Regions from separate parts of the uncultured Nisaea sp. genome, predicted to be linked through region 1. Evidence: predicted binding sites of a transcription regulator. Region 1 holds the regulator's gene; the other holds the start of a gene.
What was found. The regulator PhoB, encoded in region 1, activates phosphate uptake and scavenging genes when phosphate is short. The targets are predictions, from matches to a motif close to TNTCATAAAACTGTCA.
Positions count from the first base shown of each region.

Region 1 (15,002 bases):
CCGTTCGAAGCCGTCACCACGGTGACAGTGCAGATCGTTACCCTGCTGGTCGGCGATCAGGAATTCGACTCCGCCAAGACACTCGCGGCCTTTGCCCTCGGTCTTGTGCTCTTCTTCATCACCCTCGGTCTGAATGTGGTCGCCCTTCGGGTGGTCCGGAAATATCGGGAAAAATATGACTGACGCGATCATGAACTCGAAGCCGAGCACCGAAATCCGCCGGACGCCACTGAGCGGGGACCGGCTGAAGAAACGCTACGCCGCGGAACGTCGCTTCCGGCTCTATGGCCTCGGCAGCATCATCGCCGCGGGCCTGATGCTGGTATTCCTTGTCGGAAGCATCACCGGCACCGGCTATACGGCGTTCCTGCAAACCTACATCAAGCTGAATATCTCTTTCGATCCGGAATATCTCGATCCGGCCGGAACAGGAGATGTCGAACAGCTGAAGACGGCCGACTATGGCGGTATGGTCAAAAAGAACCTGCGGGACAATTTCCCGGAGGTCACCGGCCGTTCGGACAAGCGCAAGCTTTACAATTTCGTCTCGCCGAACGCCGGGTTCGATCTGCGCAACATGGTCATCGAGGACCCGTCGCTTGTCGGCCAGACCCTTGATCTCTGGATCAAGGCTTCCGACGATATCGACATGCTGACCAAGGGCTATGTCGACCGGACCCTCGTGGAAGCCAATCGCCGGGTCACGGACACAGAGCTGAGCTGGTACGACAAGCTCGATTCAAACGACCGGATCGAAGCGCGCTTCAACACCGATTTCTTCATGAAGGCGGACAGCCGCGAGCCGGAAGAAGCTGGTATTCTCGGCGCCGTCACCGGCTCCTTGCTGACCCTGGTGATCACACTGCTTCTGTCCTTCCCGATCGGGGTGATGGCGGCAATCTATCTTGAGGAATTTGCTCCGAAGAACCGGTGGACCGACCTGATCGAGGTGAACATCAACAACCTCGCGGCCGTGCCCTCCATTGTCTTCGGTCTGCTTGGCCTCGCGATGTTCCTGAACTTCTTCGGCTTCCCGCGCTCCGCCCCGCTGGTCGGCGGCATGGTGCTGGCACTGATGACATTGCCGACCATCATCATCGCCGCCCGCTCCGCCCTGAAAGCCGTGCCGCCCTCGATCCGCGAGGCCGCCCTCGGGCTCGGTGCCTCGCCGCTGCAGGTCGTGACCCATCATGTGTTGCCGCTGGCCATGCCCGGCATTCTGACCGGCACGATCATCGGCATGGCCCAGGCCCTCGGTGAGACCGCACCGCTGCTGATGATCGGCATGATCGCCTTTATCGTCGACGTACCCGGCGGCTTCACCGATCCGGCGACCGTACTGCCGGTGCAGATCTATCTCTGGGCGGACAGCCCCGAGCGCGCCTTCGTCGAACGGACCTCCGCCGCGATCATGGTGCTGCTTGCTTTTCTGATTTTCATGAACATTGTGGCCGTCATGCTCCGCAAGAAGTTCGAACGGCGCTGGTAGAGGTAATTCCATGAGCGAGAAAAAAAAGATGGCTAAGTCCGACACCTCCCCGGCGTCGACAGCGACGTCCCCGAACGTGACGCCGAAAATGAAGGGCGACAAGGTCAAGGTCTTCTACGGAGAGAAGCAGGCCCTGATGGATGTCGATCTGGACATCAAGCCGAACGAAGTTACGGCGCTGATCGGCCCGTCCGGCTGCGGCAAGTCCACCTTCCTGCGCTGCCTGAACCGGATGAACGATGTCATCGACATCTGCCGCGTCGAAGGCAAGATCACGCTGGACGACGACGATATCTACGACTCCTCGCTCGATCCGGTACAGCTCCGTGCCCGCGTCGGCATGGTGTTCCAGAAGCCGAACCCGTTCCCGAAGTCGATCTACGACAATATCGCCTACGGCCCGCGCATTCACGGCACGGCCCAGAGCAAGGCCGATGTCGACGAGATCGTCGAGACCAGCCTGACCAAGGCGGGCCTGTTCGGTGAAGTCAAGGATCGCCTGCTGGAGCCCGGCACCGGCCTTTCCGGCGGCCAGCAGCAGCGCCTCTGCATTGCCCGCGCCATCGCGGTCAATCCGGAAGTGATCCTGATGGACGAGCCCTGCTCGGCCCTCGATCCGATCGCCACCGCGAAGATCGAAGAGCTGATTGATGAGTTGCGCGAGAACTACACCATCGTCATCGTGACCCACTCCATGCAGCAGGCAGCCCGGGTTTCCCAGCGCACCGCCTTCTTCCACCTGGGAGAGCTGGTCGAGGTTGGCGATACCGAGCAGATTTTCACCAACCCGAACGACTCCCGCACGCAGGGATACATCACCGGCCGGTTTGGTTAAGCGCGTTCACGGATCATAGTTTAATGGGTGCAAACGACCACATAGTCAGCTCTTTCGACGAGGATCTCGAGGCCCTCAAGGCCAAGATCGCCCAGATGGGCGGCCTTGTCGAAAGCCAGTGTGAAGCCGCCGTGCGAGCCGTACACCGGCGTGACCAGGCGCTCGCCCAGCGGGTCCGCGAAGCCGACGCTCCGATCGACCATCTGGAAACCGAGATCGAGGCCATGAGCCTTCGGCTGCTGGCATTGCGTCAGCCGCTCGGGGGCGATCTGCGCACGGTCGTGGCCAGCCTGAAGATCGTCAGCGACCTTGAGCGCATCGGCGATTACGCCGCGAATATCGGCAAACGGGCCATTGTTCTCAGCAGCCTGCCCGAGATCCCGCCGGCCAATGGCATCGTGCGCATCGGCAGCCTGGTCCAGTCCCTGATCAAGGATGTGCTGGATGCCTACGCGGACGACAATCTTGATCTCGCAATTGCCGCCTGGCACCGGGATGAGGATATCGACGAGCTCTATACCAGCCTGTTCCGAGAACTGCTGACCTACATGATGGAAGATCCGCGGAATATCTCCGCGTCCACTCATCTTCTGTTCATCGCGAAGAATCTGGAACGCATGGGCGATCACGCGACCAACATCGCCGAGACCGTGCATTTCCAGATCAAAGGCACGAAAATGCAGGCCGACCGCCCCAAGGGCGAGGATGCCAGCTATGTCGTGACGATGCCTGAATGAGAGCGTTCATATCGAGAGTTAGTGTCCTATGAACATGATGCACCCCAAAATCCTGATCGTGGAGGACGAAGCCCCCATCGTCACTCTGCTGCGCTACAATCTTGAGCGGGAAGGATTCGAAGTCCTGGAAGCCGGCGATGGCGAGGAAGCCATGCTGCTGGCCATGGAAAAAAGCCCCGACCTGATCCTGCTGGACTGGATGTTACCGCTTCTCTCCGGCGTCGAGGTCTGCCGCAGATTGCGCCGCACACCCGAAACCAAAGCCGTGCCGGTAATCATGCTGACAGCGCGCGGCGACGAGGGTGACCGGATCCGTGGCCTGAATGCGGGTGCTGACGATTACATCACCAAGCCCTTCAGCCCGAGCGAGCTGATCGCCCGGATCCGCGCCGTGCTGCGCCGGACGCGCCCGGCGAGCGACGCCGAAACCCTGGAATTCGAAGATCTCGAAATGGATCTGGCCTCCCACAAGGTGCGCCGGAACAGCCGGGAAATTCATCTCGGCCCGACCGAATTCCGGCTGCTGCGCTATTTTCTGGAGCATCCGGGCCGGGTGTTCTCCCGGGAGCAGCTGCTGGACCGGGTCTGGGGCCCCGACATTTATGTCGAGCCGCGTACCGTCGACGTGCATATCCGCCGTCTGCGCAAGGCCATCAATATCGAGGCGGAATCCGATCTGATCCGCACGGTCCGTTCCGCCGGATACGCTCTCGACCGGTCAACCGCACCGGCCTGAGCCCCATATCTCAGCTTATCGGTTTTCCGCCGGACACGGGCTCCGGCGGAAACATCCGCATCAGAACCAGCAGCAGGATCAGGCCGGGTACCGCAATCGCCGTCGAAGCGATGAAAAACCCGATCCAGCCAATATGATCCGTGACCCATCCGCCGCCGGAGCTGAGGATGGTGCGCCCGAAAGCCATGAAGGATGACAGCAGGGCATATTGAGTGGCTGTGAAGGCGACATTCGTCAGGCTTGAAAGATAGGCGACGAAGGCGGCCGTTCCCATGCCGCCGGTAAAGTTCTCAACCCCGATCGTCACCGTCAGCATCCAGATATCGTGCCCGGCCACGGCCTGCCCGACAAATACCAGGTTCGACAGGGCCTGCAGCACGCCGCAGAGCAGCAGCGCCTTCAGCAGCCCCATATGCTTCACCAGGGCACCGCCGGCAAACAACCCCACCAGCAGAGCGACAAGGCCGAACACCTTGGTCACCTGGGCGATCTCCGTCTTGGTGAAACCGAGATCGATATAGAACGGGTTCGTCAGCGTGCCGAGGAAGGCATCCCCGAGCTTGTAGAAAAGGATGAAGGCCAGGACCAGCAGAGCGCCCCGCCGCAACAGGAACTCCGAGAACGGGGTGAAAATCGCCCGGTGCGCCCATTCAGCGGCGGACTCATTCTCCCGTGTCTGCTTTTCCGCTTCCGCGCTGGCATCCGGCTCCGGGCTCACGAGAACCGCGCCCAGGCCAACCAACATCAGGCTCGCCATGGCGAGATAAGCCACGAACCAGCCAATCGCGTCCGCCAGGAAAAGCGCACCCGCCCCGGCAATAAGCATCCCGATCCGATAGCCGAAGGTCGAGGCCGCCGCACCGGCGCCCTGCTCGGATTCCGGCAGGGATTCGATGCGAAAGGCGTCGATCACGATATCCTGGCTGGCCGAGAAGAAGGTCACGGCAACGGCCATCAACGCCATCAGTCCAGGGTTGTTCACCGGGTCGGTGCCACCGAGCAGGATGATCGACAGCATCAGGGCAAGCTGGGTCAGGATCAGCCAGCTCCGCCGTCTGCCGAACAGACGGCCGAGAAGCGGCAGCCTCAGACTGTCCATCAGGGGCGCCCAGAAGAATTTCAGCGTGTAGGGCGTCCCGACAAGGGCAAACAGGCCGATGGTCGTCAGATCGACCCCGGACTCGCGCATCCAGGCGCTCAGGGTCGAAAAGGAAAGCAGCAGGGGCAGACCGCTGGAAAAGCCCAGCAGAAAAACGATCAGAATGCGGCGCTTCAGATACAGCGCCGCCGTCTCCGCAAGCCAGCCCCTGACGCTGGACATGGTCTCAGCCAAGCCGCGCCGCCAGAAGCTCTTTCAGATTGGCCTCCGGCCGGGCGCCGTAATGCGAGATGATTTCCGCCGCGGCAACACCGCCGGCCCGGCCCCAGTCGGCAGGCTCCAGGTCACGGCAATAGGCATGCAGGAAACCGGCGGCGAAAAGATCGCCCGCGCCGGTCGTATCGACGACCTTGGCCACCGGCTCGGCATCGATCACATGGACTTCCGATTTGTGCAGAACAACGGAGCCCTGCGCGCCACGGGTGATCGCCGCCGTCTCGCAGTTTTCCCGCACCTTCTGCAATGCTTCGTCGAAATCGCTCGTCTGGTAGAGCGACTTCAGCTCTTCCTCGTTGGCGAACAGGATATCGACATGGTGATCGACCAGCTCGAGGAAGGCATCCCGATGGCGGTCGACACAGAACGGATCGGAGAGGGTGAGCGATACCTTGCCCCCGGTCTCGTGCGCGGTCCTGGCTGCATTGATGAAGGCCTTCTTGGCTTCCGGCGGATCGAACAGATAGCCTTCCAGATAGACCACGCGGCTGTCCGCGATCAGGTCCGGATCGACATCCACCGGGCCAAGCTGCACGCAGGCGCCGAGAAAGGTGTTCATGCTGCGCTGGGCATCCGCCGTCACCATGATCAGGGACCGGGCCGTCGGCGGGCCATCCAGGGTCGGCGCCGTCTCGAAGCGCACACCAACCGCCGTGATGTCATGCCGGAAGACCTTGCCAAGAACGTCGTCCTGCACCTTGCCAATATAACCGGCCTTGCTGCCGAGAGAGGCGAGCCCGGCCGCTGTGTTGCCGGCGGATCCTCCGGACATTTCCATGCCGGGGCCCATCTTGCTGTAGAGCAACTCGGCGCGCTCCGCGTCGATCAGGTTCATTGCCCCTTTTTCGATGCCGTTTTCGGCCAGGAAATCGTCAGTGGCTTGGGAAAAAACGTCGACGATCGCATTACCGATACATGTGACATCAATGGACTTGGCTACCATCTGGAGCAGGCTCCCGGATACAGAACAAAAGAAAGGCGGCGGACGGCATGTCCGCTCATGCGCGCGACAAGGTACTGGAGCGGGGACGGCATGGAAAGGCCGCGATCACCGAATGCCGCCGCCGCTCTTGCGCGGGCAGGGTTCCTATGCTTTTTCGGCCCTGATGCATTGGACCACGCCGCATGCGGTCCCACTTGTTCCGGTGACAACGCCAGAAAGAAGAAGAGAGCGCCCATGTTTTCAGCCTTGTCCGCCACCATCGGTCAGATGACGGATCCCAGGCTCCGCAATCCGATCATCATCAGTGTCGTCGGATCGATCATGGCGATCCTGTTGCTCGGGGCAGCGGTCTGGTACGTCCTCGACTGGTTTTCGTTTTTCGGCGGGTGGCTGGATGATGCGGCGGCCTGGGTCGCCAGCCTGATCGTGGTGATCCTGGGCGTTCTGTTTTTCCCCGGTGCCGCCAACATAATCTCCGGCCTGTTTCTGGACTCCGTCTGCAAGGCCGTGGAAACGAAGCATTATCCGGCGCTTGGTCCCGCACGCCCCCAGCCTTTCACCGAAACCGTTCTGGAAAGCCTTAAATTTCTCGGCATTACTGTCTTAATCAATGTTCTGCTTTTGCCAATTTATGCGCTGGCATTCTTTCTGCTGGTCCCGTTCATTAACCCTGTCATATTTTACAGTGCGAACGGGTATTTGCTGGGCCGGGAATTCTTCGAAATGGTGGCCCTGAGACGGCTTTCACCCGCGGAAACCAAGGAGTTACGGAAGCGCAAGGCAGGCTCGGTTTTCATCAGTGGCGTGCTGATCGCGGCCGTCATGACCATCCCCATTGTGAACTTCGCCGGACCGGTCATTGCGACGGCTTTTATGCTGCATCGTTTCGAGCGCTTGCGGAGTGACATGAAGAAATGATAATAAGTCCTTGAGTATTAAGGTCGATGGCCATGGTCTCTTCTGCAATTATATGAGTTGACGATCTGATGTTTCGGCGTAAAAAATCCGGCACAGACAGCACCGCACGCACGAGCCCCTCTTTCGGGAACAACGCGACGGATGAACAGCATCCTTCGGAGGCACGCTTGGACCCGGCGGCGCCCGTCTCTGAAGAGGTTACAACCAAGAAGCCGGACGAGGAGTCCAGAATGCAACCGAGCAAACCTTCCTCATCCGGGTTCGTACCGGAAATCCCGCGCCGGACTCTCGATCTTCCCGGCTCGTCCAGCCGGCGTGGCGGCGCGCCCCGTTCCGAGAGCAAGAAGCTTACGGTCGGACCCGAGATTTCCCTGACGGGCGAGATCACGGCCTGCGACAGTCTCATTGTCGAAGGCACCGTCGATGCGACGCTGGAAAACAGCCGCCATCTTGAAGTCACCGATTCCGGTCATTTCAAGGGCAAGGTCATGATCGACGAGGCAATCATCGGCGGACGCTTCGAAGGCACGCTCGTCGTGCGGAAGACCCTGCATGTGCGCAGCAGCGGCCGTATCACCGGTTCCGTGCGGTTCGGTCAGCTCGAAGTCGAGCTTGGCGGCCAGATCGACGGCGACATCGCAGTCTTCAAGGACGACACCGCGAGTGTGCCGGAGACGTCGGAGTAAGTCAGTGCCGGTGCGTTTTTTTGTTTTTCTCCTGATCGCCTTCACTCTTTCGGCTTGCGGCGCCGCCGTACAGAAAACGGCGAGTACCGGACGGGTTCAGCAGCCTGTTACCGTGGGGAAATCGATAGCACCGGCCACCGGCCAGACCGGGCAGAAGGACCCCGCATCGGTCGCCAGCCTCCCCGTCCCGCCAAGCCCGCCTGCCTTCAGCCCGGAAGAACGCGATCCGGGCCGGTTGCTCGATCTTGGGCTGCACGATCTTTCGGCCATTCTCGGCAAGCCGGCCTTCATCCGGAACGACATGTCCGCTGTGGTCTGGCAATACCGCACGGATGCCTGTGTGCTTGACCTGTTTCTCTATGAGCTCAATCACGATCTTGCCGTGACCTATTACGAGTTCCGGCCACGGCGTAACGGCGAGCTGGTGCGGGACGAGTGCTTTGTCAGTCTGTTGCGGCGGGGCATCTCGCGCGCGGCACAAAGCTGAGCCAGATCAGGCAGGCTCCAGCGTCTTTTCCTTGAAATTGCACAGATCCGAAACCGGACATACCGGGCAAACCGGCTTGCGTGCCTTGCAGATATAGCGTCCGTGCAGGATCAGCCAGTGATGCGCATGCAGCATCCATTTCCCGGGTATCCGCTTTTCCAGGGCGAGTTCCACCGCAAGCGGGGTTTTGCCCGCGGCCATGCCCGTGCGGTTGGCAACGCGGAAAAGGTGCGTATCGACGGCGATGGTCGGTTGGCCGAACGCCATATTGAGAACCACATTCGCGGTCTTCCGGCCAACACCCGGAAGTTTTTCCAGCTCGTCCCGGTCCTGCGGCACGATGCTGCCATGCTCCCGGATCAGGATCTCCGAGAGCGCGATGACGTTCTTGGCCTTCGAATTGAACAGCCCGATCGTCTTTATATAGTCGCGCACCCGCTCAAGCCCGAGAGCGACCATTTTCTCGGGTGTATCCGCGACCTTGAACAAGGGACCCGTCGCTTTGTTCACGCCGATATCGGTGGCCTGCGCGGAAAGCACAACGGCGACCAGCAGCGTGTAGGGATTGACGTAATTCAGCTCGCCTTTCGGCTCCGGCTCGCGATCACTCAACCGCTGGAAAAACTCGTCCACCGCCGCATTGGTCATCCGTTTAGCCATAACACCCGCACTCTCTCGCTTGCTTTCAGGCGCGTCCTGTTTTCAGGTTGTCTTTGCCCTGCGCCCGCCACAGGGTAGAGCCTTGATGAAATACCATGCAACAAGTCCGGACACAGGCGGTGACACACGCTGAAAACAGGGGTGAAACAAGACCCGACGACGCACTCTTCGATGCCATTCTCTATCCGCACCGGAGCCTGTCGCCCCGGGGATTCCTGATTCTGATGGCGGCAATCACCTGCTGCAGCATTGCCATAGGGACAGCTTTCTGGATCGCCGGTGCCTGGCCTGTTTTCGGTTTCTTCGGGCTTGATGTCCTGCTGATCTACATCACCTTCCGGCTCAGCTATCGCGACGCGCGGCGATATGAAACGGTTCATCTGACCCGGGCCGCACTGACCGTCGAGCGTTTTGTCCGCGGGCGCCGGGTCATGGAAAAGCACCTGCAGCCGTACTGGCTGAATGTCAGGGTCGAGGAAGAGCGCAGCGGGCCGGACCGGCTGATGCTGCGCACCCATGGTCAATCCCTCGAAATCGGCGCCTTTTTGTCGCCTCCCGAAAAGCAGGAATTCGCGGACAGCCTAACCAGCGCGCTGAAAGAAGTCCGCTCCGCCTGATACCGGGCTCCATCAGAGGCCGAGAACATCCGCCATGGAATAGAGCCCCGGCTTGCGGCCCGCAGCCCAGATTCCAGCGCGCACGGCTCCGGCGGCGAAGATATCCCGGCTGGTTGCTTTGTGCGTCAGCTCGATCCGTTCATTAGGTCCGGCGAAAATAACGGTGTGCTCTCCGACCACATCGCCGCCGCGCAGCGTGGCAAAGCCGATTTGTCCCGCTTCGCGGGCGCCCGTGACGCCTTCCCGCGACAACACGCCTTTGTCATCCAGACTGACGCCGCGTCCCTCGGCCGCCGCCTTGCCAAGACCAAGCGCGGTGCCGGAAGGCGCATCGATTTTCCGCTTATGGTGCATTTCAACTATTTCGATATCGAAATCATCGCTCAGGGCGCCTGCGACCTTCTTCACCAGGTCGAACAGCAGGTTGACCCCGAGGCTCATGTTCGGGGCATAGACCAGCGGGATGTTTTTCGCGGCATCGGCCAGGGCGGCTTCCTGCTCCGGTGTCAGGCCCGTCGTGCCCGCGACGAATGCCGTGCCGCATTCGGACGCGATCCGCGCATGCTCAACCGTGACGGCCGGAAGCGTGAAATCGATCACAACATCGGATGAAGAGATCACCGCGCGAGGGTCCGAGACGGTTTTGACCGTCACCCCTTCAAGCTGACATAGTGCAGCAATTTCAACGCCCTCTTCAGCACTACCCCGAAGAACAGTACCGCCGGAAATCTCGGCTTCCGGGTTCTCGTGAACCTGTTTGGCAATCATCCGGCCCATAAATCCGGCGATGCCCATGATTCCAACTTTTGTCTTGCCCATTAAGCCCTCCCGGACAGGATTTTTTTCGCTCTGATGGTCCTAACCTGCTTTCCCGTACCTGTCGAGACCGCTCGTCATGCCAAGGTGCACGGTCCGTCAAAAGTCTCGTTTTCACTGATTTTATCTGATATATCGAGCTGATAAAATGTTTGAAATCAGTGATATCATATTAGGCGCCTTGTCGAAGGGGGCGGCGAACGGATACCAGATCCGGCGCCGGATCAATAACGACTTTGCCCATTTCCAGTCGGTTAGTGCCGGGAGCCTGTACCCCGCCCTGAGCAAGTTGAAGGCCCGTGGCGCCATTACCGAGAGCGGGTCCGCAAATGGCTCCCTCGACTCTCGGCACTTTGAAATCACCACACTCGGCTATGACATCTTGCGTCAAAGGGTCCAGGAGGCGGGTGCCGGGGAACGGCTCAGGTCCGATTTTCTCGCTGCGGTCTATTTCTCGGAAACCGCGGGGCCGGAGGAGACGGAGCGGCTCCTGGAGGAACGTGCCGGGGTGTTGAACCAGGAAATCCGCGCACTCCTGGCCCTACCCCTGCAAAACATGTCCAATACCGAGCGCTTCACAGTGCGCTACGCACTGGCGGTGCGTCGTGCCGGGCTGGAATTCCTCCGGCACGAAGGTCGTGCCATTGCTACCGCCATCGATATAGAATCAAGAAAAACAAAAGCTTAAGTAAAAATACTACCGGGATGACCAGGGGTGTTTCGCCATTTCCGCAATATGGCTGACTACCATAATTTGCCCGGGCGCTACGAAAAACGCCGGCCCCAAAAGGCCGGCGCTCATCTGATACAAATGCTCTTTTCAGGCAAAGTCAGTCCCTGAGATCATCCCAGAGATCCTTGACTCGGTCAAAAAAACCAGCCGACTGCGGGCTTGTCTTGTCGTTCTGGCCGGCGGCAAATTCTTCGAGCAATTCCTGCTGGCGCTTGCTGAGATTAACCGGAGTCTCGACGATCACCTCGACATACTGATCGCCCCGGGCCGGGCTGCGGAGCACGGACATGCCCTTGCCCTTGAGCCTGAACTGCTTGCCGCTCTGCGTACCCTCGCCAACGGTGATCCGGGCGCGACCGCCTTCGATTGTCGGAACCTCGATTTGACCGCCAAGCGCGGCGGTCGTCATCGGCAGCGGAACCCGGCAATAGATATCGGCACCTTCGCGCTGAAAGATCGGATGATCGGCGATTGCCAGGAACAGATAGAGATCTCCGGGGGCCGTTCCACGCGGTCCGGCCTCACCCTCTCCGCTCAAACGGATACGCGTGCCATCCTCGACACCGGCCGGAATATTCACCGACAGGGTCTTTTCCTTCTGCACCCGACCGTTGCCGCCGCAGCTCTTGCACGGCTTTTCGATCCGCGTGCCGTTGCCGCCACAATGCGGGCAGGTCCGCTCAATCGTGAAGAAACCCTGCTGCGCCCTTACCTTGCCGTGACCGTGGCAGGTCGTGCAGGTGACGGGCTGGCTTCCCTTCTCGGCGCCGGAGCCCTTGCATTCATCGCACGGGACGGAGCTGGGAATATGGATCTCGGTCTGCTTGCCCTTGAAAGCCTCTTCCAGGCTGATGGCCATGTTGTAGCGCAGGTCCGAGCCGCGCCGGCCGCCACCGCGCCGGCCGCCCATGAAATCTCCGAACATCTCGTCGAAGATATCGGCGAAACCGCCAAAACCGGCACCTCCGCCGCCACCGCCACCCATGCCGCCCTCAAAGGCGTCGTGCCCGAAGCGGTCATAGGCTGCCCGCTTCTGCTCGTCCTTCAAAACGTCATAAGCCTCGTTCAATTCCTTGAACTTGGCTTCTGCGTCGGGATTATCGGGATTTCGATCCGGGTGATACTGCATGGCTAGCTTGCGGTATACGGATTTCATTTCCGCATCCGAAGCGCCGCGTTCGACCCCCAGAACTTCGTAATAGTCTTTTTTTGCCATAGCGCGTCATCGTCCCCGCAACGGTGTCAGCAGTCCGGCAAAGCAATATGCCGTCTGCCTTTCCTGGTCGGAAACGGGCGAAGGATGCCGGTTTGTCATCGGCTCCTCCGCCCGGACCGTTGGGATCAGGCGGACTTGTTGTCGCGGTTCTGATCGTCGACTTCCTCGAAGTCCGCATCGACAACATCGTCCGTCGAAGCAGAACCGCTATCGCCACCGGCACTGTCACCGGCATCGCCGGCAGCCGCGGCATCAGGACCGGCTTCCTGCGAGGCCTTGTACATCGCCTCGCCGAGCTTCATCGAAGCCTGCTGCAGCGCATCCATCTTGGCTTTGATGTCGGCTGAGTCATCGCCTTCCATCGCTGTCTTCAGGGCAGCCATCTGCTCGTCGATCTCGCGGCGGTCTTCCTCGGAGATCTTGTCGCCATGGTCGGCGAGCATTTTCTCCGTGCCGTGAAGCGCGCTGTCGGCCTGGTTCTTCACCTCGACGCTTTCACGCCGTGCCTTGTCGCTTTCGGAATTGGCTTCCGCTTCCTGCACCATCCGCTCGATATCGTCATCGGTCAGACCACCGGAGGCCTGGATGCGGATCTGCTGCTCCTTGCCGGTCGCCTTGTCCTTGGCGGACACGTTGACGATACCGTTGGCGTCGATGTCGAAGGTGACCTCGATCTGCGGGATGCCGCGCGGAGCGCCCGGGATACCAACCAGATCGAACTGGCCGAGAACCTTGTTGTCCGCCGCCATCTCGCGCTCACCCTGGAATACCCGGATGGTGACCGCGGTCTGGTTGTCTTCGGCGGTAGAGAAGGTCTGGCTCTTCTTCGTCGGGATCGTCGTGTTGCGATCGATCAGACGGGTGAAGACACCGCCCAGCGTCTCGATGCCGAGCGACAGCGGGGTCACGTCGAGCAGCAGGACGTCCTTGACGTCGCCCTTGAGCACGCCAGCCTGGATCGCAGCGCCGAGCGCCACGACTTCGTCCGGGTTCACGCCGCGATGCGGCTCACGGCCGAAGAAGCTCTTCACCGTTTCCGCGATCTTCGGCATGCGGGTCATGCCGCCGACCAGGATCACTTCGTCGATCTCGCCGGCGCTGACGCCGGCATCCTTGAGGGCTGCCTTGCACGGATCGACCGTACGCTGCACCAGATCGTCCACAAGCGCTTCGAGCTTGGCCCGGGTCAGCTTGATGTTCAGGTGCTTCGGACCGCTCTGATCCGCCGTTACGAAGGGCAGGTTGATTTCCGTCTGCATCGAGCTGGAAAGCTCGATCTTGGCTTTTTCACCGGCTTCCTTCAGACGCTGCAGCGCAAGCTTGTCCTGGCGCAGGTCGATGCCGTTCTCTTTTTTGAACTCGTCGGCAAGATAATCGATGATCCGCTGGTCAAAGTCCTCACCGCCGAGGAAGGTGTCGCCGTTGGTCGACTTCACCTCGAACACGCCGTCGCCGATTTCCAGGATGGAAACGTCGAAGGTACCGCCACCAAGGTCATAGACCGCGATGATGCCGCTGTTCTTCTTGTCGAGACCATAGGCCAGCGCGGCCGCCGTCGGCTCGTTGATGATGCGCAGAACTTCAAGGCCCGCGATCTTGCCGGCATCCTTGGTCGCCTGGCGCTGGGCGTCGTTGAAGTAGGCCGGAACCGTGATCACGGCCTGGTCGACCGTATCGCCGAGATAGGCTTCAGCGTCTTCCTTCAGCTTGCGCAGCGTGAAGCTGGACGCCTGACTCGGGCTGTATTTCTCACCGCGTGCCTCGACCCAGGCATCGCCGTTCTCGCCAGCGACAACCTTGTACGGAACAAGATCGTTGAAACGCTTGGAGTCCTTGTCGTCAAACCGGCGGCCAATCAGGCGCTTGATTGCGAAAAGAGTGTTTTCAGGGTTCGTCACCGCCTGTCGCTTCGCAGCCTGGCCGACGAGCCGTTCGCCACTTTCGGCGAAGGCAACCATCGACGGCGTGGTGCGCGCGCCTTCGGCGTTTTCAATGACTTTCGCGTCCTTACCGTCCATGAACGCGATACAGGAATTTGTTGTTCCGAGGTCGATACCGATTACTTTGCTCATGTTTTCCTCATCCTTCAGCAAACGCCAGCGGCCTTATGAAAGCGCCGCATCCGTTCCCGATTGGTGTGTTTGGCAACCCGCTATATAGGCGGGGTCTGGCCGCGCTGCAACCAAGTGGAATAGGATTTCGCATCGGAATGTGGATGAAACCCGTCATTTTTCGAGAATCGACCCACCGATGATCATTTCTGCGAGCTACCGGACAGATATACCCGCCTTCTATAGCGACTGGCTGCGCGCCCGGCTCGATGCCGGATATGCGATCGTCCCCAATCCCTATGGCGGCAAACCGTCACGGGTCCCCCTCGCGGGACAGAATGTCGACGGGTTCGTGTTCTGGACAAGGAACGCACGGCCCGCCCGCGATATTTTCGACCGGCTTGCCGGAAACGGGGTTCCCTTCGTGGTGCAATACACCGTGACAGGATATCCCACCGCGCTGGAAACCAGCGTCCCGCCCGTGACCGCGGCCCTTGATGATATCAGAATGCTGGCGGAAAGGTTCGGACCGCGCTGCGTGGTCTGGCGCTACGATCCGGTATTCTGGTCGAGCCTGACGCCGCCGGATTTCCATCGCGAAAATTTCGCAACCCTGGCCGCCGCGCTGCGCGGGGCCGTGGACGAGGTAACGCTCTCGGCCGCGCATATTTATCGCAAGACCCGCCGGAACACGGATGAAAGC
Region 1 is NZ_CAXBDC010000055.1:5,428-20,429, forward strand. Features, by position in the region: gene pstC (phosphate ABC transporter permease subunit PstC) at 1-183, shown strand, start outside; gene pstA (phosphate ABC transporter permease PstA) at 191-1,489, shown strand; gene pstB (phosphate ABC transporter ATP-binding protein PstB) at 1,578-2,324, shown strand; gene phoU (phosphate signaling complex protein PhoU) at 2,348-3,061, shown strand; gene phoB (phosphate regulon transcriptional regulator PhoB) at 3,090-3,797, shown strand; gene AAC126_RS13175 (AmpG family muropeptide MFS transporter) at 3,808-5,118, opposite strand; gene AAC126_RS13180 (adenosine kinase) at 5,123-6,115, opposite strand; gene AAC126_RS13185 (EI24 domain-containing protein) at 6,350-7,033, shown strand; gene AAC126_RS13190 (polymer-forming cytoskeletal protein) at 7,264-7,719, shown strand; gene AAC126_RS13195 (hypothetical protein) at 7,724-8,206, shown strand; gene nth (endonuclease III) at 8,213-8,854, opposite strand; gene AAC126_RS13205 (DUF2244 domain-containing protein) at 8,986-9,483, shown strand; gene dapB (4-hydroxy-tetrahydrodipicolinate reductase) at 9,496-10,302, opposite strand; gene AAC126_RS13215 (PadR family transcriptional regulator) at 10,448-10,987, shown strand; gene dnaJ (molecular chaperone DnaJ) at 11,130-12,248, opposite strand; gene dnaK (molecular chaperone DnaK) at 12,374-14,320, opposite strand; gene AAC126_RS13230 (DUF1848 domain-containing protein) at 14,499-15,002, shown strand, end outside.

Region 2 (15,002 bases), on a different contig from region 1:
ATCGGCACCAGAACGGGGATGGTTTCGGCTTTTGCGGTCAGACTTGTGGCCAGCAGCGCGGTCAGCGCGACGGCGGCGGATTTCAGGAACATTCCCGGCACTCCAATAGTCCCGCTCGGCGGAACGGTAGATTCAAAATCGGGGCGAGAGGAATGTACGCGACCGCAAATGCAGTCTCGTGACGTCTCCCTGCGCCGGCATGACCCGGATCAAGTTCGATGGGTATCCTCTCAGTTCCGGTCACCCGGAACACCCCAGCATCACTGCCTGGCAACCTGCGGCGGTGTCATGAACTTGTCAAGAGAGCCCCAGGGAAGATGCCATGAACAGACCGAAACGGAATAGTGCCACGGAGTAGTTTGTCCCTCCGTGTTCCCCGCCTATTATGCGCCAATAAGAAATCCTGATGCGGAGGAAAAACCCAATGTCGAAAATCAAAATCGCGGTCATCCCGGGCGACGGTATCGGCTGGGAGGTGATCCCGGAAGGTATCAAGGTGCTGGAGGCGGCCGGGGCGAAGTTCGGCATTGAGTATGATTTCACCGAGTTTGACTGGAGCTGCGAGCGGTACAAGAAGACCGGCATGATGATGCCGCTCGACGGCATCGATCAGTTGAAGGAATTCGACTCGATCTTCCTCGGCGCTGTCGGCTTTCCGGGGGTGCCGGATCATGTCTCGCTCTGGGGACTTCTGATCCCGATCCGCCGCGAGATGGAGCAGTATGTGAACCTGCGTCCGATCCGGATGTTGAAGGGCATGGATTGCCCGCTGGCGAACCGGACGGCCGAGGATATCGATTTCTATGTCGTGCGGGAGAATAACGAGGGCGAATATTCTTCCATCGGCGGGCGCCTGTTCGAGGGTACGGACCGCGAGATGGCGATGCAGGAAAGCGTCTTTACTCGCACGGGGACCGACCGGATCATGCGCTACGCTTTCGAGCTTTGCCAGCGCACCGGCAAGAAGAAGGTGACCTCCGCCACCAAGTCCAACGGCATCATTCACACCATGCCGTACTGGGACGAGCGTTTCGCGGCGATCTCGAAGGAATATCCGGATCTGGCGACGGATCAGTATCATATCGACATTCTGGTCGCGAATTTCGTGCTGCATCCGGACTGGTTCGACGTTGTCGTCGGCTCCAACCTGTTCGGCGACATTCTCTCCGATCTCGGCCCTGCCGTGGCCGGATCCATCGCCATCGCGCCGTCAGCGAACATCAATCCAGAAAAGAAATATCCCTCCATGTTCGAGCCGGTGCACGGCTCGGCGCCGGACATTGCGGGCAAGGGGATCGCTAATCCGATCGGGCAGATCTGGTCCGGCGCCATGCTGCTGGAACATCACGGGCATCAGGAAGCGGCCAATGCCATCGTCGCGGCCTGCGAGGCTGTCACATCCGGCGGCGGGCCGAAGACGCCGGACCTTGGCGGCCAGGCGACGACTAAGGATCTCGGCGACGCCATTGCCGCAGCTATCTGAGGTCAGGTCGATGCAAGCGCCCGTCTATTTCGAGGACCTGGAAATCGGCCAGGTCCTCGGCTCCCAGCGCAAGACCATGACGGAATCCGAGATCATCGATTTCGCCTGGAAGTACGACCCGCAGCCCTTTCATGTCAGTGTGCCGGACGCGGAAGAGAGTCCGTTCGGCGGCATTATTTCCAGCGGCTTCCAGACCCTTGCCGTCAGCTTCAGGCTGGCCTGGCAGGCGAACGGGCTGCAGGCCACCAATCTCGGTGCCGGGACCATCGACCAGTTGAACTGGCTGAAGCCGGTGCGGCCGGGCGATACGCTGCGTGTCGAAATGGAGGTGTTGGAGAAACGTCCCTCCCGCTCCAAGCCGGATCGAGGCTTTGTCCGCTTCAAATACACCACCTTCAATCAGGACGGCGAAGCGGTGATGACGATGGAGTGCCCGCAGATCGTATCCCGCCGATTGTGACGTATCGGGGACTCTTCCGCGTCTTTTTGTGGGTATTGAGTCACGAGGGAGTCCTGAAACCGTCACAACTCTGCGGCGTGCCGGTCAACGCTTCTGAGTAATGTCGCGACCCTTGGGAAGGGGCCGCATGTCACATACTCAGAGCCAGCCTGTTATTCAGGTCACGAACGTCTGCAAAACATTTCCGAACGGGCGCAAGGCGCTGGACGGGGTTTCCGTCACGCTTGCCGCGGGCGAGATGGTCGCGCTGATTGGCGCCTCCGGTTCCGGCAAGTCGACACTGATCCGGCATATCGGCGGGCTGATCGTTGCCAATAAGGGGGCGGACGGCGGCGAGATTGCGGTATTCGGCGATCAGGTGCAGGCCGGTGGCCGCCTGACCGGGGACGTGTCGCAGGTGCGGCGGCGCCTCGGTGTGATCTTCCAGCAATTCAATCTGGTGCCGCGCCTGACGGTTCTGACCAATGTGCTCGCGGGCCGGCTTGGCCGGATGCCGAAATGGCGCGGCGTCCTGATGCAGTTCTCTCATCTGGAAAAGCAGCGCGCTATGCAGGCGCTCGCGCGCGTTGGCATTGCTGCGACGGCGCGGCAGCGCGCGGCCACGCTTTCAGGCGGGCAGCAGCAGCGTGCCGCCATCGCCCGCTGTCTTGTGCAGGAATCCGAAGCCATTCTCGCGGACGAGCCGATTGCCTCTCTCGATCCGGCCTCCGCCCGCCGGGTGATGGAGACATTGTCCGACATCAACCGGACGGAAGGCACGGCCGTTCTCGTCTCGTTGCATCAGGTCGAATATGCCCGGCGCTACTGCAAGCGCACCATCGCCATGCGTGATGGCCGTGTCGTGTTCGACGGACCGTCTCTCGATCTCACCACGTCTTTTTTGCGCGAAATCTACGGCGAGGCCAGCGAGGAGCTGATCCTCCCCGATGCCGAGGATTTCGCGGAAGTGCATGAGACGGCGGAACAGCGGCTCGCCGCATTCGCCTGACCCTATTTCCCAGCATCAAGAGGAGCTGATCCCATGACGATCTTTACTCGCCTGACCGCCGCCGCGGTTCTGGCAACCGGCATTGCGGCAAGCGCCATGCCCGCTTTTGCTGATCGCGAAAATCCCAAGGAAATCAATTTCGGCATCATCGCGACGGAGAACAGCTCCGCCCAGCGCGAGAAGTGGGGGCCGTTTCTGCAGGCGCTCGAAGCGGATATCGGTATGCCGGTGAAGCCGTTCTTCGCGGCCGACTATGCGGGTGTGATCGAAGCCATGCGCTTCGACAAGGTCGATATCGCTTGGTACGGCAACAAGTCCGGCATGGTCGCGGTCGACCGCGCCGGTGCCGAGATTTTCGCACAGACGACCGAATCCAACGGCGATCAGGGTTACTGGTCGGTCATGGTCACGCACAAGGATTCGGGTCTGAGCTACGAAGACGTCATGAAGTGCGACAAGAGCCTGAATTTTGGCCTTGGCGATCCGAACTCGACCTCGGGCTTTCTGGTGCCGTCCACCTTCATCTTCGCCAAGGAAGGCGTTGATCCGAAGGAATGCTTCAAGATTGTCCGCAATGCAAACCACGAGACAAACCTGATCTCCGTCGCAACCAAGCAGGTCGACGCGGCTGTCGCATCCTCCGGCGGTCTCTACAAGCGTCTGAAATTTGCCAAACCGGAACTGTTTGCCGAGATCAAGGAAATCTGGCGCTCCCCGCTGATCGCATCCGATCCGATGGCTTGGCGCCCGGAACTGAACAAGGATCTGAAAGCCAAGATCATGAGCTTTTTCATGACTTATGGTCGTCTTGGCAGCGATGCGGAAGTGACCAAGGCGCGTGAAATCCTGGCCATGATCGATATGGGCCCGTTCGTGCCGTCCTCGAATGCCCAGCTCTGGCCGTTCTATGAGATGGACCAGATCCGTCAGCGCATGTCCATCGAGGGTGACGACACTTTCTCCCAGTCCGAGAAGAAAGAGAAGATCGCCAAGATCGACGAGAAGATCGCGGATATCCGCCGCGCCGCGGAGGCTCGCCCTCGCAAGTAACCCAGATCCTGGTTCGGTGTTTCGCCGGGCCGATATGCGGGGGCCACGTGGCCCCCGCTTCTTTTCGGGAACCAAGTCCCATGAGTGTCAGCCATGAATAATATTGCCGCCAACGGAACCCAGCCCCGCCTGGAGGACATCGTCGTGCCTGGCCGTGGCCGTCAGGAGCAGGCGTTCGACTACCTGCTCTGGGGCACTTTCCTGATCATGCTGGTCTGGAGCTTCGTGCCGTCGGACATGAACCGTATCGGGGATGTGTTCAGCGGTGGCGGTAACATGGCGATGCTGCTGTCCGATTTTCTGGAACCCAATTTCCGTTACTGGCGGAGTTATCTGGATCTTATGCTGGAGACCGTGCAGATGGCGGTCTGGGGCTCGTTCCTCTCGGTCGTGTTCGCGGTCCCCTTTGGTCTGATGGCATCGTCAAATCTGGCGCCGGCCTGGCTCAGTTTTCCGGTGCGGCGCCTGATGGATGCATTCAGGGCGATCAACGAGCTGGTCTTTGCGCTGGTTTTTGTTGCCGCTGTCGGACTTGGCCCGCTTGCCGGAGTACTGGCGCTGGCCATTCATACGACAGGGACGCTCGCCAAGCTCTTCTCCGAAGCCGTTGAAGCCATCGACCCGCGCCCGGTCGAAGGTATCCGGGCGACCGGGGCCACGAGCCTGCATGAAATCGTCTTCGGGGTGATCCCGCAGGTCTTGCCACTCTGGATTTCCTTTTCGCTCTACCGGTTCGAGGCAAATGTGCGCTCGGCCACGGTTCTTGGCATCGTCGGGGCAGGCGGCATCGGCATGTCACTGTCGGAAGCGTTGCGGGGATTCGATTACGGATCGGGCGCCGCGATCTTGTTGATTATTCTGGCGACGGTTTCACTGTTCGATATTTTTGGTGCGCGCTTGCGCAAGGTGGTGATCGATGGCGAGGATCACGCGCAGTTCGTCATCTATCTTGCGATGCTGACGGCGATTATTGTTGGAATCGAAGTTGTTTTAAGGGCTGGACCGCTCTGATCGAAAGCTTGCCGGCTCAGGAAACAGAGGCTGGGGAAGCGTTACTGGAATCGGCAAGCAGAGCTGGAATCCAGGCAAGCAAAGCTCTGAAATAAAATAGCTATTAGTTCTCGCGGATACCGCGTCCAAGAAGAACGCCGCCGACAAGGGCAACCACGCACCAGGTCACTATCACCATCGCAAGAGTTATCATGTATACTCTCCTACTCAATGGTGACAATGGTATCGCGAGGTTGTGGTTAACGCAACGTTAACCACTTCTAAAATCGAAAAATAATTTAGTATTAAAATAATGGTTTTCGCTGTGATGCGGGGCGCACATCTTCATGCGCGCCCCGTAAATGCCTTGAAATCAGTCAAGTTCGGCGATTTGATCACCCTCTAACGGAACCTCGAAGGCGTTGATGGTCATGGAAATCAGCGTGTAATAACCAAGCAGACCGACAAGATCGATCACCTGCTGCTGACCCAGTACATCGACCGCTTCGGCATAAAGAGCATCGCCGATCCTGTGGGTTTCATGCAGGGCGCGGGAGACGTCATGGACGATCCGTTCGTCCGTATTCTTGAAGGGTGGAGTTTTTCTGTCCCGGATGGCGTCCAGAATTTCTTCCGAGATGCCTGCCTTCAGGGCGAAGGGCTTGTGGACGGACCACTCGAACTGGGCGCCCCAGAACCGGCCGGTGACCATAATGGCGAGTTCGGAAAGCCGTGGCTCGAGTGAGCTGTCGAACCGGGCGAACTGGCCGAGCTGTTGTGCCTTGTCGGCCAGGGCCGGGCTATGTAGCCAGATTTTCAGCGGGCCTTCGACACGGCCACGGGGGCCATTGACGATGGCATCGTGGATTGTCCGTTGCGCATCGGACATATCCTCGGGTTTGAGGGCGGGTACACGTGACATAATGCTGGTTTTCCGGGCTCGTGAGGTGATCAGGCGGCTTTCGGGCAGGCCGGCTCGGCGCGGGCCGCTCCCCCATGGGCGTCGAGCAGGCGTTCGCGCCAGGCCCAGAGCGGATCGCTTTCTTCCAGAAGCTCGAACGGGCTGGAAACCCGCGCCCACATCAGTGTGCCAAACGGTGCGTAATCGGCATAGCTCGGGCTGGAGCCGCCGATGAAGGGCTGTTCCTCAATAACCGTGCGGATCGGTGCCAAAGCCTGATGCAGGTTCGGAAGAACCTCTTCGCGCCCGGCCTGGATCTGTTCGAGGGCGGCGCCGAAGCGTGCTTCCCGGCTCTCCTTGAAATAGTCCACGTCACGCTCGTCGCAACGGAGCAGAACATCATGGACGATGCAGCGGGCGACCAACGGATTGATGGAGCGATTTGTCCAGTCATTGATCAGCCGTGCAGCGCCGCGTCCGGCTTCGCCACCAAACAGGCTCGGGCGATCGGCATAGGTATCTTCCAGATAGCAGGCGATGGCCCAGCTGTCGTTGACGACTGTCTCGCCGTCCTTGATCACCGGAACCAGTTTCTGCCCGCTGAATTCAATCTTGGCTTTTTCCCCGAAGCGGACATGCTCGACCATAGCGTCGGCCTCGAGTCCCTTGTGGGCGAGGGCCATGCGGGCGCGCCAGCCGAACGGGCTGAACCGTGCTCCGTCCTTGCCGGACAGATCGTAAAAGGTAATGGCCATGGCGTGTCTCCCTCACAAGTGGCGCTGTTTTACGTGGCGTTGTCGTTCCGGCGGGGATCTTGCCGCGCGGGCCGCCGGGCAACAAGCTCAGAAGAGGGAAGGCAGTCCTCGCTCGCGGGCACGTGTTTCCATGGCGTCGATTTCTTCGTAATCGGCATCTGTCAGGGGCGCGAATCCGTCGATCAGGAGCGCCTCGCGGGCGGATTGCGCGGCCGGGTCTGCTATTGCCCGGTCGATTCCGCGCCGGTAGGCGGCGATGGTTTGCTCGTCACTGCTTGCGGGGACGGCATAGGGCAGGCCCGGCGCACCCGGAGTCCAGGCCAGGACCTCGACCGCATCGCATTCGTGCGGCGCGTGTTTCTGCAGCAATGCCCAGGTGACGCAATCGATCGCGGCTGTATCGGCCTCACCCGAAGTGACCATGGAAACACTGGCCCGATGGCCGCGGCTGCATACCGCGTCGCCAAAAAAGCCCGGTTTGATCCCACGCTCCGAGAGCAAGGCGCGGAAAGCATTCATGCCGGATTGGGAAAGGGCGCCATTATAGGCAAGTCTGGCACCTTCAAGCGCTTCCACGGAGCCGATCCCGGCGCCGCGCTGGACAATCACCACGCTGCTGTAGCGCGGCCCGTCGCATCCTTCCGCGCGGTAGCACGGGGTTCCGACAACACGCAGCACGTCCCGATACCGCTTGCGGAGCGGATATCCGCATATCTGGGTGAAGATCAGCCCGGGGGCGGACCATGACGCGTTTTCATCGGAAAAACGGGTGCGGTGAGGCGGGATTCCGGTCAGGCCTTCGGCGATAAACCCGCGCGCCAGTGCTTCCCACCAGGTGTTCGTCGCATCCCGGATCTCCGGAAAATCGTACATGTCGAGCGTGGCAATCATCAGGCGGTGTGTTCCGGAAAGCGTGAGAGCAGCCTCTCGATATAGTCGTCCAGGGCATGGCTTTGAACGACTGCGTCGCGGATCAGCTGATCGAAATGGCGGGTCAGGGTGCGGATATGGTCGGTCGTGTTGAAGACAAAGAAACTCTGGCCAAGGAAGAGCGAGGCGCGCAGCGGGCCGAAGATGGTCAGCGGGGCGGAGTATACCCGACGCCCATCGAACAGGTAGAGGCGCATTCTGGGATACAGCTCATCATGCAGCTGCCGCATATAGCGTAGCTGCTCATATCGGAGCGCTGGCGCCAGATCGTGCCAGATACCGGCTCCGGCGGCGAAATCATCCAGCGCCTGCCGCGGCATGCAAATCTCGATATCGGTTTCCGGGCGCCGGGTATAGGCGAGCTGGTCCTGTGCCCGTTCCAGCGCGCTGTCCCGCTCGAAAGCTTCCACGACGCCGTGTTCGTAGGCCAGGATCTCCGGTGTTTTGACCTGATCGGGCAGGTTGCTTGGGACATAACGGATCTTGTAACCGGCGGCCTCCGCATGCCATTCGGCGATGTTCCGGTCCACGGCAGCGCGCGATGCTTCGGTAATATGGATCGACCGCTGCAGGATCTCGGCGCCGAGCTGTTCCTGCTGGGTCAGGCCGAGCAGCCAGTCAAGGCTGACCTGCAGGGCCGAGGCGATGGCCGCAACCGTATCCGCGCGGGGCAGGCGTTCGTTATCGGCTGACAGCAACTGGGACAGGGTCGAGCGGTCAACGCCGACACGCCGGGCAAGGCCGGACCGGTTCATGCCGGCGCGTTCCATGCTTTCGGCAAGGCGGGTCCGGAAGATTTCGACTGTGTCTCGGCGGTCCAAGGCGGTTCCTGGCGGGAAAATAAGCAATGTTGTGTTTTATCTGCAAATTGCTTATTTGGTCAACATAAGCTGCAAAAATAGCGCAAACGCTCGTTGTTGCGGTTGTGCGGTGCGGCATACCTTGTGGGCATGTTTGAACGTCACCCCGCACCGATTTCTCGGCAAATCCCGGAAGTATCTGTTTCTCCTGGTAATGTTGACTCCGTCTTTACGCTGTCCGTCTCGTCCGTCGAGTGGCAGACCGTCGCGCTCTGGAGCGTTATTCACGGCCTTTTCGCCGCGCTGACCTATTGGCATGCTGCACTGCCTATATGGCTGTTGCCGTTGCTTGGGGCGCCGGTAGTCGCCTGGCATGCGAGTTATCAGCATGAAGCTATTCACGGTCATCCGACCAGAATCGCTTGGCTCAACACGTTGCTTGCGGGGCTGCCGATGATGCTCTGGGTGCCGTTTGGCATCTACAGGGACAGCCATCTCAAGCATCACCGTAACGAATATCTGACCGATCCGATCGAGGATCCGGAATCCTTTTATGTCACGCCCGACGCATGGAGCCGGTTTTCCGCGCTGCGGCGGATGATCTATCGCGCCGTGAATACGCTCGCCGGACGGCTTGTGCTCGGCCCGTTCTTTGTCGCAAGCCTGTTTCTCTGGCGCGAGGCGCGTGATCTTGCGCGGGGAAAAGGACGCGTGAAGGACTGGGCCTTCCATGCAGTGGGGCTGGCCCTGCTTGCGGTCTGGATTACCGGAGTCTGCGGCATGCCGCTTTGGCTCTATTTGCTCTGCTTTGCCTATCCGGGGACGGGATTGCTGCTGCTTCGCTCATTCGCGGAACATCACGCGGCACCCGAGGCCGATGACCGGACGGCGATTGTCGAGGCGGAAGCCCCGCTGGCTTTGTTGTTCCTGAACAACAATCTGCATGTGGCGCACCATGCCTGCCCGGGCGTGCCCTGGTATGCGCTGCCGCGTTATGAGGTTTTGCGGAGGCGTTTGACCGGTGGCCGCGAGGAGCGGATCTATCGTGGATACCGCGAGATTGCACGGCGATGGCTGTTCCGGCCAAAAGAACACCCGGCGCATCCACATTCCTGAACCAGTAATAAACGGCGGCGTCATATGTCCGCCGCCGTTTTATTTGATTATTATTCTATACGGGGATCTTCCCGCCTTTTGGCCATGTAGGCTTTCAGTTCTTCGTCAATGGCGGGATCGATCACTGGAGCTTCGAATTCTTCCAGGAGGGCGCGGTATGTCCGGTTCGCTCGTGTAAGCGCATCCGGGCTGCCGGCTTCTTCCCAGCTTTCATAATTGCGCCAGTCCGAAAGCAGCGGTTGGTAGAACGCGGTCTCATAGCGTTCCAGCGTGTGCGCGGTGCCGAAAAAATGCCCGCCGGGGCCGACATCGCGGATAGCGTCCAGGCCGAGGCTCGCTTCGTTGATCTCCAGCGGTTGCAGAAACGCAGCCATGCCCTGAAGGAGTTCGAGATCGATCACGAACTTCTCGAAGGATGCGGTCAGGCCGCCTTCCATCCATCCGGCGGCATGCATCACCAGATTGGTGTGCCCGAGCACAACCGGCCAGAGCGACATCATGCTTTCCCAGGCTGCTTGCGCATCCACCGCGTTCGAGGCGTTGGCATTGGTCGAGCGGTAGGGCAGCCCGTACTTGCGGGCGAGCTGGCCGCCGACGAAAGCAGCCTTGGCATATTCCGGAGTTCCGAAGGCGGGAGCGCCGCTGCGCATATCCACATTCGACGTGAAGCCGCCATAGATCACCGGCGCGCCGGCGCGGACCATCTGGGTGAAGGCAATGACCGCGAGGGCCTCCGCGTTCTGCTGGGCGAGGGCGCCGGCAATGGTCACCGGGCTCATCGCGCCGGAGAGGGTAAAGGGGGTGACGCAGATGGCCTGGCCGTGGTTGGTCATTTCCATCAGGCCCTGCAGCATCGGGATGTCGACCCGGAGAGGGGAGGAGGTGTTGATGATGGAATGCATTCCGGGCCTGTCGGCGATGCTGTCACGGGTCTCGCCACGGGCGATACACAGCATGTCGATGGCATCGCTCGGCCGTTGCCGCCCGAGCGAATAGGCGTGATGCACCTTGTCGGACAGGGTCAGGAAGGAATAGTGGCAATCCAGATGCCGGGTCTGCGGCGGCAGATCCACCGGTTCGACCGGATAGCCGCCAAACAGATGGATGATGTTCGCGGTCTGGCCCATACGGACGAAATTCTGGAAATCGGCATAGTTGCCGTCCCGGCGGCCGCCTTCGAGATCACTGCAGAAGGGGGCGCTGGCAATGCTCGCGAAGTTGAGGTTGTTGCCGCCAAAGACAAGATCCCGCTCGGGGCGCCCGCCATGGAGGGTGAATTCAGACGGAGCCTTGGCAACATATTCGAGCACCATGTCAGGCTCGAAGCGGACGCGCTCGGAGCCTTCTGCGACATCGGCACCATGTTGCTTCAAAATGTCGCGTGCGGTCGCGTCCAGGAAATCAATGCCGATGTCGCTCAGGATACGGAGCGAGGCAGTGTGGATCGCTTCCAGTTCATCCTCTGAGACGATACCCATCGGTGGGTAGGGAGAGCGCAACCGGGACCACTCAGCCTGCCTGATCTTCCGGTCCGTGCCGGCCGAATCCGAGCGTTTTCGTGTTCGTTCGCGCTTTCTTGTGCGGCTCGGGGCTTCGGTCATCGCGATGCGTGCCTCCAAAAAAGACCTTTTTATTGCCGTAATGGTGCCCATTTTGAGGGGGTAATTGTCTAGCCATACGGCGACAAAACGTTAATGCCGGTGGTCGTATTTGGAATGAGAGGTGACGGAAACGAAAATAACGAAATGACCGTTCAAATTTTTTAGTGTCTTGTTTTTGATTTCTACTTCCCAGAAAATCGCGCTATATCAGGCTTTCTGTTTCGAGGATCTGAAAAAGCAAAGATAAATTAAGAGTAATTTTCTTTATTTTTGAATTATAAGTCGAATTGTTATGTTTGGTTAAGGTTTATAGTTAATTTTCTTTAGTGTTAATTTGATCGTCACCAGATAATATTCTACGAATCCTTTAGTTTTTGTTGGAAATAACACCAAGGCGTTGTAGAAACCCGGCACTCTTGGTCCTATATCTTGAATGTCGTGACTGAGAACCAACTTCACTCAACCGCTAGAGACTGAGAATGGCCGCAGCAAAGCAAGCATTGAATGGTAGTGATGATCCGAACTATCGCGTAACGAACAATAACGCGATTGACGTCCATGTCGGACGGCGTGTTCGGTTGCGTCGCACTCTCCTGGGCATGAGCCAGGAACAACTGGGCGAGGCACTGAATATTACCTTTCAACAGGTCCAGAAATACGAGCGCGGCTCCAACCGCATCAGCGCTTCCCGCCTTTGGGATATCGCGCAGATCCTCGATGTCCCCGTCAGCTTCTTCTTTGATGACATGACGGATGACACGGCGGCGAACTCTCCGCGCAAAGTGCGCTCTGGTTCTTCGACGACCGATTACGAGGAAAAGCCGAACGACCCGATGGCGCGGCGTGAAACGCTCGAGCTGGTTCGTGCCTATTACAACATCACCAATGTCGGTGTGCGCAAGCGCATCACTGAAATGGTGAAGTCCGTCTCCCAGGCTCTTCCGGGTGACGCATAAGCAGATGTAATGGCCCGGTAACGGGCCATTGATCAAGAGAAGCGGGTGGCCTTTGGCCGCCCGCTTTCTTTTTTGGCTCTACCCGGAAAGTGAGATCTCTCAGCCGAGTGCGACGACCGGTTCCATCCTGTCGAGGATATCGTCGGCGAGATGGCATTTGATCTGGTGGCCGCCAGCCAATGTCCGTGTTGGGGGGAGTTCCGTCTCGCACCTGTTCCCCGGCACTTCGCTTTTGTGCGGGCAGCGGGTCTGGAACGGGCATCCGGATGGCGGATTCATGGCCGACGGGATATCGCCGTCCAGCACGATATGCTTTTTCACCACCTTCGTGTCCGCGATCGGGATCGCCGAGAGCAGGGCTTCGGTATAGGGATGATAGGGTGGCGAGAAAACCTCGTCGGTTGTTCCCTGTTCCACGATATGACCGAGATACATCACGATCACCCGGTCCGCGATATAGCGGACGACGGAGAGATCATGGCTGATGAACAGCATTGTCGTGCGCGACGCACGCTGAATATCCATCAGCAGCTCCGTCACCGCCGCCTGCACGGAGACGTCGAGCGCGGATACCGGCTCATCCGCGACCACGACCTTCGGGGCGCCGGCAAAAGCGCGGGCCACGCCGATCCTCTGTTTCTGGCCACCTGAAAGCTGGCGCGGCATGCGCTTGGCGAACGCGCGCGGCAGTTTGACCAGATCGAGCAGTTCCAGCATCCGCTCCGTACGGTCTTTCGGGCTTTTCCCAATGCCAAACCGTTCCAGGGTCCGGACGATCTGGGAGCCGACCGTATGGCTGGGATTCAGCGTATCGAACGGGTTCTGGAACACCATCTGGATGGAGCTGATGGTGCCGGTGTCCCGGTCGCCGATATCCGTGCTTCCGATCTCGATATTGCCGAGGGTGACGGTGCCTTCCGTTGCGGTCTCAAGGCCAAGCAGGATCTTGGCGAGCGTGGATTTTCCGCATCCGGATTCACCGACGATCGCCACGGTTTCCGCCTCGCGGGCCGAGAAGGTGATTTCCTCGTTCGCCTTCACCACACGGGTCTCGCCACCGCCGAACATCTGGTTCGCGGCAACCTCGTAATATTTCTTCAGGCCGGTGACGGTCAGAATGGTTTCGCCGGGCTCCGTCGCCTCGATGATGCCGTCATGCTTGACCGGGGCGTCCCAATCGATCTCGGCCACGCGTTCGCAGCGTGAATAATGCTCCCCGTCCAGACCGGTATCCCGCATGTGGATCTCACCAACATCGCACCTGCCTGCTTCGAAGTAGGAGCAGCGCGGTCCGAAATTGCATCCCTGCGGCCGTTCGTGGGGCAGGGGCAGCTGGCCTGGAATGGCGACGAGGGGCTGGGCATATTTGTCCGCTCCGGGAAGCGGGATCGAGCGGAACAGACCTTGCGTATAGGGATGCCGCATCCGGTCGAATACGCCTTTAACAGAGCCGGTTTCGACCGCCTCGCCGGAATACATCACCGTGATCCGGTCGCATGTTTCCAGGATGAGGCCGAGATTGTGCGAGATGAACAGCATGGACGTGCCGAACCGGCTGCCGAGTTCCTTCACCATCTCGACGATGCCGGCTTCAACCGTGACATCAAGCGCTGTCGTCGGCTCGTCCATCAACAGCAGGGCGGGCTTAGACAGCAGCGCCATGGCGATGACGATGCGCTGCTGCTGGCCGCCGGAAAGCTGGTGCGGATATGAATCCATCATCCGCTCCGGATCGGGCAGGCGCACGGCCTGCATCATCTCCAGAGCCCGGTCATAGGCTTCGTCCACACTTGTATTCTCATGCAGGATCGGCACTTCCATGAGCTGCTTGCCGACCCGCATGGCGGGATTCAGGCTGGCCATCGGCTCCTGGTAGACCATGGCGATCTCGGAGCCGCGGATTTTCCGCAGTTCTTTCTCGCTCATGGTGGTCAGCTCGCGGCCCTTGAACTTGATGGAGCCGGCGGTGATTTTTCCCCGGTTGGAGAGATCCCGCATGACGCCGAGGGCGACCGTGGACTTGCCGCAGCCGGACTCGCCGACCAGGCCCATGGCCTCGCCCGGCATGACCTTGCAAGAAAAATCCATCACGGCAGGGATCTCACCGGCGCGGACAAAGAAGGAGATCGAAAGGTTTTTGATCTCGAGGATTGGTTCTGTCATGTCCGTGCCCCCCTCAGTCTTTCAGTGACTGCTCGCGCAGTCCGTCGGCCAGCAGGTTCAGTCCGAGGACGAAAATTGCCAGCGCAAGGGTTGGAGGCAGGGCGATGGTGGGGACGATCCGGATAAAGGCCCGGGTCTGGTTGATCATCGATCCCCAGTCAGGGCTTTCGGGTGCCAGGCCGAGGCCGAAGAAGCCGAGGGTGCCGAGCAGGATTGTCGTGTAGCCGATGCGCAGGCAGGCATCGACGATCAGCGGGCCGCGTGCGTTGGGCAGGATCTCCCAGAGCATGATGTACCAGGCATTCTCGCCCCGTGTCTGGGCGGCTGCCACATAATCCCGCGTCTTGATGTCCATGGTGATGCCGCGGACGATACGGAACACCGTCGGTGCGTTCACGAAGACGACCGAGGCGAAGATATTCAGCTCGTTCGGCTCAAGCGTGATGATGCTGAGAGGATCGGCATTGAAGACCAGTCCGGAATAGAGCCAGCCGCCGATCAGAAGCACGCAGATGAGCTGGATCGTCAGCAATCCGGGACGGGTCGCGTACCGGCTGTAGAACAGCACGCTGAAGAAAATGATCGGGAAGATGAAGAAGAACCCGGCCATGGCCACGGGGATGGGGGTTTCCCGGATACCCGGTGTGACAAGCAGGTAGAATAGCAGGATCACCGGGAAAGCCAGCACCAGATTGGCAAGGAACGACATGATCGCATCGATCTTGCCGCCGTAATAGCCAGCCGGGAGGCCGATGGTAATACCGACGATGAAGGCAAATAATGTCGCGGCAGGTGCAATGACAAGCACG
Region 2 is NZ_CAXBDC010000012.1:19-15,020, forward strand. Features, by position in the region: TPP riboswitch at 169-267, opposite strand; gene AAC126_RS04445 (tartrate dehydrogenase) at 425-1,483, shown strand; gene AAC126_RS04450 (MaoC family dehydratase) at 1,494-1,943, shown strand; gene phnC (phosphonate ABC transporter ATP-binding protein) at 2,071-2,931, shown strand; gene phnD (phosphonate ABC transporter substrate-binding protein) at 2,965-3,981, shown strand; gene phnE (phosphonate ABC transporter, permease protein PhnE) at 4,075-4,992, shown strand; gene AAC126_RS04470 (carboxymuconolactone decarboxylase family protein) at 5,345-5,893, opposite strand; gene AAC126_RS04475 (glutathione S-transferase N-terminal domain-containing protein) at 5,923-6,627, opposite strand; gene AAC126_RS04480 (PhnD/SsuA/transferrin family substrate-binding protein) at 6,715-7,518, opposite strand; gene AAC126_RS04485 (helix-turn-helix transcriptional regulator) at 7,518-8,378, opposite strand; gene AAC126_RS04490 (fatty acid desaturase) at 8,508-9,473, shown strand; gene AAC126_RS04495 (trimethylamine methyltransferase family protein) at 9,524-11,074, opposite strand; gene AAC126_RS04500 (helix-turn-helix transcriptional regulator) at 11,554-12,030, shown strand; gene AAC126_RS04505 (ABC transporter ATP-binding protein) at 12,130-14,193, opposite strand; gene AAC126_RS04510 (ABC transporter permease) at 14,207-15,002, opposite strand, start outside.
Region 2: the regulator PhoB is predicted to act here: its motif matches at 1,993-2,008, upstream of phnC (phosphonate ABC transporter ATP-binding protein).